DNA from 3 places in the Pseudomonas sp. PGPPP1 genome. Region 1 is predicted to be linked to each of the others. Evidence: riboswitches for the same ligand, from Rfam matches in the RefSeq annotation. Region 1 holds a riboswitch; each other region holds the start of a gene.
The links. Region 1 has a riboswitch for cobalamin ahead of CFE47_RS05240 (CbtB domain-containing protein). Riboswitches for the same ligand answer to the same signal wherever they lie in the genome.
Positions count from the first base shown of each region.

Region 2: linked by a shared signal. The riboswitch ahead of CFE47_RS14830 (ABC transporter substrate-binding protein) and the one ahead of CFE47_RS05240 (CbtB domain-containing protein) in region 1 are both predicted to bind cobalamin.
Region 3: linked by a shared signal. The riboswitch ahead of cobO (cob(I)yrinic acid a,c-diamide adenosyltransferase) and the one ahead of CFE47_RS05240 (CbtB domain-containing protein) in region 1 are both predicted to bind cobalamin.

Region 1 is NZ_NKIG01000002.1:145,171-147,429, forward strand. Features, by position in the region: gene cobW (cobalamin biosynthesis protein CobW) at 1-34, opposite strand, end outside; cobalamin riboswitch at 127-326, opposite strand; cobalamin riboswitch at 1,069-1,282, shown strand; gene CFE47_RS05240 (CbtB domain-containing protein) at 1,380-1,568, shown strand; gene CFE47_RS05245 (CbtA family protein) at 1,580-2,259, shown strand, end outside.
Region 2 is NZ_NKIG01000011.1:164,910-167,168, forward strand. Features, by position in the region: gene CFE47_RS14825 (FecCD family ABC transporter permease) at 1-139, opposite strand, end outside; gene CFE47_RS14830 (ABC transporter substrate-binding protein) at 136-1,146, opposite strand; cobalamin riboswitch at 1,262-1,455, opposite strand; gene CFE47_RS14835 (aldehyde dehydrogenase family protein) at 1,614-2,259, opposite strand, start outside.
Region 3 is NZ_NKIG01000010.1:61,028-63,286, reverse strand. Features, by position in the region: gene CFE47_RS13555 (C40 family peptidase) at 130-666, shown strand; cobalamin riboswitch at 820-1,067, shown strand; gene cobO (cob(I)yrinic acid a,c-diamide adenosyltransferase) at 1,147-1,758, shown strand; gene CFE47_RS13545 (cobyrinic acid a,c-diamide synthase CobB) at 1,755-2,259, shown strand, end outside.

The DNA of each region.
Region 1 (2,259 bases):
CGATGGTGACGGGGAGTTTGGCCAGTGTTTTCATCGGATGCCCTTTGGGGCGGGCATACGGGACGATAGGCCCTGCGACAGTGCGCAGCAGCGGATTTCGTCACCGGATCACCCCGCCCGGTTGAATTGAAAATCGGTTGCGAGGCAGGTCTCCTGGCTTGGGGCGTGCGGGTCTTGCGACCGGCGCTGGCTGCGCCTTCCCGCCTTGTCGGCAGTGGCGTGGCAGTCAGCTGAACCCTTTACAGTTGCGGGGGCAGCCGCGGCTTGGACCGCGTTCCCTTCTTAGCTTCGGCTGGGGCCGAAGAACCTCGAGGGTGCAAGGCTACGCAGTGCTTGGGGGATGGTCAATGATGGGGTTGGGTTGGTTGGCTTGGTGTACATATCCGTTTCTTCGGTAACGGCCACTTAGGGTTCCGCCCTTACGGCGGCTCACTTTGGAAAAGCCCCAAAGTAACCAAAGGGCTCTTGCCCCAACACTCGGTGCCTCGCCTAGGCTCGGCATGCCCGTAATCCGACATGGATTTGGGGGGCCGCCGCCACGCGCCATCCATGGCGCGGGGCGGCTAAACCGGCATCCCTGCCGGTTTACCCCCCAAATCCATGTCGAATTACGGCCAGCGTGTTTAACGGGGCGCCTAAGATCAAGATCAAAAACAAAGCCAGAGCCAGAGCAAGCCACTACTCACCTAATACATTTGTATGCTGATCGGCACACACTAACCGGTCGGCTATCAGGCCGCCGCGCTCTTGCTTTTGATCTGGGGCGCCCCGTCAAACACGCTGGCCGAACGCAGGCTTTGGAGCGTGGGTAACACGGCAGGACGCCGGGTTAGCCGCGCTGGGCCAAGGATGGCCCATCGCGGCGGCCCACGCTCCAAAGCCGGAGTGAGGGCACACCGAGCCTAAGCGAGGTGCCGAGTGTTGGGGCAAGAGCGTTTTGCTTACTTTTGCGCTTTTCAAAAGTGAGCCGCTGTAAGAGCGGAACCAATAGTCGCCGCTACCTAAATAACGGATATGACCCCAATCCAAAGCACATCCCAATTGACTCCCCTCCCACCCCCATGCTCTCCTACACATCTTGTTTCGGGTGCCCTGCAAAGGGTGAAACGGGAAACCGGTGAGCCATACCCCTATGGCAAGTCCGGTGCTGCCCCCGCAACGGTAAGCGAGCGAAACGTTATATCCACTGTGCCCCAGCATGGGAAGGCGACGTTTTCAGGCTGACTCTTTACAAGAGCCTCCCCTCGCAAGCCCGGAGACCGGCCCGAAAAAATCAGATAACAAACCCGCGGTGGGCGGGCGCTGTTCGAAACCCTGCGTGCCTGGCTCGCGGGGTTTTCATGCGCTCGTGTCACCCCGAAACCCAGAAGGGACGCGCCATGTCGATCATCAGCAGCACCTCGCACGCCAACAGCAGCACCTCAACCCTGAGCCAACGCCTGACCGCCGCCATCGGTGCGTCGATCCTCGGCGCGTGTCTGGTGTATTTCGCCGGGTTCTCGCATATCGAGGCGGTGCACAACGCTGCCCACGATACCCGCCACAGCGCCGCGTTCCCGTGCCACTGAGACCTGTCGACATGATCAAGCGTATCGCGCAAACCGCAGGTTTTACCGGCCTGCTGGCGGCCCTGCTGCTGACTCTACTGCAAAGCTTTTGGGTTGCCCCGCTGATTCTGCAGGCAGAAACCTATGAAAAAGCCCCGGCTGCTGCCGAAGTGGTGCATGAGCATGCCGAAGGCGCCGCGGCCCACACCCATGACGCCGAAGCCTGGGAGCCGGAAGATGGCTGGCAGCGCGTGCTGTCCACCACAGGCGGCAATTTGGTGGTTGCCGTGGGTTTTGCCTTGATGCTGGCCGGCCTCTACACCCTGCGTGCGCCAACCCGCACCGCCCAAGGCTTGCTCTGGGGCCTGGCCGGTTACGCGACGTTCGTGCTGGCGCCGACCATGGGCCTGCCGCCTGAGTTGCCGGGCACTGCCGCGGCTGACCTGGCACAACGGCAAATCTGGTGGATCGGCACCGCTGCGTCCACCGCCGCCGGCATCGCCTTGGTGGTGTTCGGTCGCAACTGGCTGCTCAAAGCGCTGGGCCTGGCAATTCTGGTGGTGCCGCACGTGATCGGCGCGCCGCAGCCGGAGGTGCATTCGATGCTGGCCCCGGAAGCCTTGGAAGCACAGTTCAAGATCGCTTCGCAGTTGACCAACGTGGTGTTCTGGCTGGCCCTAGGCCTGATCAGCGCCTGGTTGTTCCGCCGCAA
Region 2 (2,259 bases), on a different contig from region 1:
CCAGCACATAACCGGCGGCCCACAGTTTGTTGGCCAGTACCTGCAGCACTACCTGGGGCGAGATGGCTGTTTCGCCGATGGCCACGCCGGCGAGTACGGCAACCACGAGCAGGGCCAGGGCGAGTAGGGTGCGGATCATTTGGGCAGGTCGTAGCCGTCGATGGCCGTGGCCAGTTGTTCAAGGCCGTCGAACATGCGGATGCTGGCCTGCAATGCCAGGGCGTCGAGGATGATGATGCGATTGTTTTTCACCGCGTCCATGTTGCGGGTGACCGGGTCGCTGCGCAGGAAGGCGAGTTTCTTTTCATGGTCGTCGGCGGGGTAGCGGCGGCGGTCCATGCGCGCGATCACCAAAAAGGTCGGGTTGGCCTTGGCGATGGTCTCCCACCCGACGGCGGGCCACTCTTCATCTGACTGCACCACGTTGTGCAGGCCAAGCGTCTCCAGCATGAATTGCGGAATGCCTTTGTGGCCAGCCACGTAAGGGTCGCTGGCCATTTCGGAGCTGGAGAACCATACCAAGGCGCTGGCTTGCTTAAGGCCTTTGCCCTGCGCGGTGGCGATGGATTTGGCCAGGCGCGCCTTGAGTTCGTCATTCAGCTGTTGGCCGCGATCCTGGACGTCGAAGATCTCAGCCAACTGGCTGATACTTTTGTAGATCGTCTCAATGCGGAACGGCTCCAGGCGCGTGCCGTCGGCGCCCACCAGGTTGTCCTTGCCTTCGCAGTCGGAGGGCAGCAGGTAGGTGGGGATTTTCAATTCGTGGAACTGCTCGCGAGTACCGACCATGCCTTGGGGGCCGACTACCCATTCCAGTTCGGCGGCTACCAGTTGCGGGCGCTTGGCGATCACCGCTTCGAAGCTCGGCTCGTTGTTGGCCAGGCGTTCGATCTTATCGTTCTGCGCTTTGAACTGCGGCAATACGTTGTTGAACCACAACGAAGTGCCGACCACTGTATCGCCCACGCCCAAGGCGTAGAGCATCTCGGTGGCAGCCTGGCCGATGGTCACGCTGCGCGCGGGCGCTTGCTGGAAGGTGAGGCTGCTGCCGCAGTTTTCCACTGTCAGCGGGTAGTGAGTGGGCGCGGCCTGGGCCAGGGCGCAGAAGCCAAGGCCGGTGAGCAGGGCGGTAACGCGTGGCAGCATGGGGCAATCTCCGTGAGAACCGTACAGTGAGCTGGGGAGGTACGGTGTGGAAATACAGCCATGAACGCTGCCGAGGGGCAGGGCAAGGATGTCCTTCCCGGACACCCCGCCGGTGAGTCATAACGCTTGGCCGGCAGGTCTCCTGACTCATGCGTCATCGCCAGGCTCCGGCCTTCCCGGACGGGGTCCAGTGGCATTGAGGAGCAGGCTCGGCACTTACAGTTGCGGGGGCAGTTCCGATTGACGCGAGGGGTCGCGCTTCGGATTCCCTATTAGTCCCGTTTGGGAACCGGCGCGGTATGGTAGTCGATCACAGTGATTTACGGGAACTTTGTAGTGAGCGGGCTTGCCCGCGCTGGGGGGCGACGCCGCCCTAAACCCAGGCGCCTCGGTTTTTCTGAAACACCTCAGCGGCCTTGTTGGGGCGGCTTCGCCCCCCAGCGCGGGGCAAGCCCGCTCACTACAGGTTATTTGCGGTCTAGCCACACAGTCTGCGCGTTGCAGAACTCGCGTACGCCGAAGTGCGACAGCTCACGGCCAAAGCCGCTTTTCTTGATCCCGCCAAAGGCTACCCGTGGGTCGGACACGCTGAACGCGTTGACGAAGATCCCGCCGGTTTCCAGTTGATTAGCGATGTCCCGAGCCTTTGCGGCATCGGTGGTGAAGATGCTGGCGGTGAGGCCGAACTCGCTGTCGTTGGCCAGGGCCACGGCATGGTCGGCGTCGCGGGCGGTGATGATCGATGCCACCGGGCCGAACAGTTCCTGTTTGAACGAGGTCATCTGGTCGGTGACGTCTGCCAATACAGTCGGCTCATAGTAGTTGCCTGCGCCTGCGACTTTATTGCCGCCCAGCAGCAGGGTGGCGCCTTCTTCCAGGGTGGCCTGGACCTGGCCGTGCAGCTCGTCGCGCAGGTCGAAGCGGGCCATCGGGCCGATGTAGGTGGCGGCAGACGTCGGGTCGCCCATCACCAGCGCACGGCTGGCCTCCAGGAACTTGGCGGTGAAGGCGTCCACCACACCGGCTTCGATGATCAGGCGCTTGGCGGCGGCGCAGACTTGGCCGCTGTTTTGGAAGCGGCCGATCAGCGCGGCTTGCACGGCAGCGTCGAGG
Region 3 (2,259 bases), on a different contig from region 1:
TGAAGTTTGACGTGTAAGCGCTAGAATCCCTGGATATTGTTGGAATCCGTTCGCGCGAGCTTTGCTTGCGCGTTCTGGTTTTCAGCGTTCGGCAGCGAAAGCCGCATCCAGACCAGGATTGTTCTGCACATGTCGACCTCGGCCCGCCTGATCCTTATTCTCTGCGCCGCGCTCATCAGCGCCTGCGCAAGCCGTCCCCCACCCGCGCCCGTGGCCGTCAAGCCGAAGCCGGTGTTCAACTATTCCACCCAGAATTACTCGCCTGCTGCCGAAGACGTGCTCTTCCGCGCGCTGGGCCTGGTCGGCACGCCTTATCGATGGGGCGGTAATACGCCAGACTCAGGCTTTGATTGCAGTGGCCTGATCGGTTTTGTTTTCCGCGATGCCGCCGGGATCTCCCTGCCGCGCACCACCCGCGAATTGATCGTGATGCGCGCCCAGGATGTCAGCGAACAGAACCTGCAGACCGGCGACTTGCTGTTCTTCGCCACCGGTGGTGGCTCGCAGGTCAGCCATGCCGGGATCTACGTGGGTGAGGGCCGCTTCGTACACGCGCCGCAAACCGGCGGAACGGTGAAGCTGGATACCTTATCCAAGGCGTATTGGCAGAATGCTTACCTGAGTGCCAAACGCGTATTGCCAGGCAGCTTGGCGCGTAATCCCTGAACTAGCCACGTTCAAATGTGGGAGCGGGCTTGCTCGCGAATGCACAGTGTCAGTCACCGAATATATTGACTGACCCACCGCATTCGCGAGCAAGCCCGCTCCCATATTTGTTTTGTGGTGGCTTTAATTGACGCTCCACCCCCAACCCACTACCCTTCGCGACTTGTTCCAGGTGCTCTGTGACCCATGGGTCGACAGAGTGAAACAGGGAAGCCGGTGAGTGAGCGCACTTGTACACAGTGCTGCCGCGATTCCGGCGCTGCCCCCGCAACGGTAAATGAGTCAAGACGCTGCCTTTTGCCACTGTATCGCCTGCGATATGGGAAGGCGCAACGTCGGCTTGCTCTCCAGATAGAGCGCCACTCATGAGCCCGGAGACCGGCCCGGAGCATCCAACAGCATCACGGTGGGCGATGCTTGGCTGTCTGTATTGTCTTTTTCCTGCCCGCCGTTTTTGTCCAGCCCCAACGGAGAGCTGCCATGACTGATTCCCCCGACCGTGAAGAACGCCACTTGGCGCGCATGCTGCGCAAGAAAGCCGTGATCGACGAGCGCATCGCCAATTCCCCCAATGAGTGTGGCTTGTTGCTGGTGCTGACCGGCAACGGCAAAGGCAAAAGCAGTTCCGCGTTCGGCATGCTCGCCCGGGCCATGGGCCACGGTATGCAGTGCGGCGTGGTGCAGTTCATCAAGGGTCGCAACAGCACTGGCGAGGAATTGTTCTTCCGTCGCTTCCCTGAGCAAGTGCGCTTTCACGTGATGGGCGAAGGCTTCACCTGGGAAACCCAGGACCGCCAACGCGACATCGCCGCCGCCGAAGCGGCCTGGGCGGTGTCCCGCGAGTTGCTGCAGGACCCTTCCATTGGCCTGGTCGTGCTGGACGAGCTGAACATCGCCCTCAAGCACGGCTACCTCGACCTGGACCAGATACTGAGTGACCTGCAAGCCCGCCCGCCGATGCAACACGTGGTGGTCACTGGTCGTGGCGCCAAGCCTGAATTGATCGAAATGGGCGACACCGTCACCGAAATGGGCATGCTCAAGCACGCGTTCCAAGCCGGTATCAAGGCACAGAAGGGCGTCGAACTTTGAATCAGCCCCGTCACTGCCCGGCCGTATTGATCGCCGCACCGGCATCCGGCCAAGGCAAAACCACCGTCACCGCAGCCCTTGCCCGCTTGCACCGCAACCTGGGGCGCAAGGTGCGCGTGTTCAAATGCGGGCCGGACTTCCTCGACCCGATGATCCACGAGCGCGCCAGCGGTGCGCCGGTGTATCAGTTGGACATGTGGATGGTGGGCGAGCAGGAAAGTCGCCGCCTGTTGTGGGAAGCGGCAGGGGAGGCCGACCTCATCCTGATCGAAGGGGTGATGGGGTTGTTCGACGGCACACCTTCCAGCGCTGACCTGGCGCGCCACTTCGGCGTGCCGGTACTGGGTGTGATCGACGGCACCGCCATGGCGCAGACGTTTGGTGCGCTGGCCCTCGGCCTGGCCCGTTATCAGCCGGACTTGCCGTTCGCCGGGGTGCTGGCCAACCGCGTTGGTACCCTGCGTCATGCGCAACTGTTGGAAGGCAGTCTCACTGAAGGCC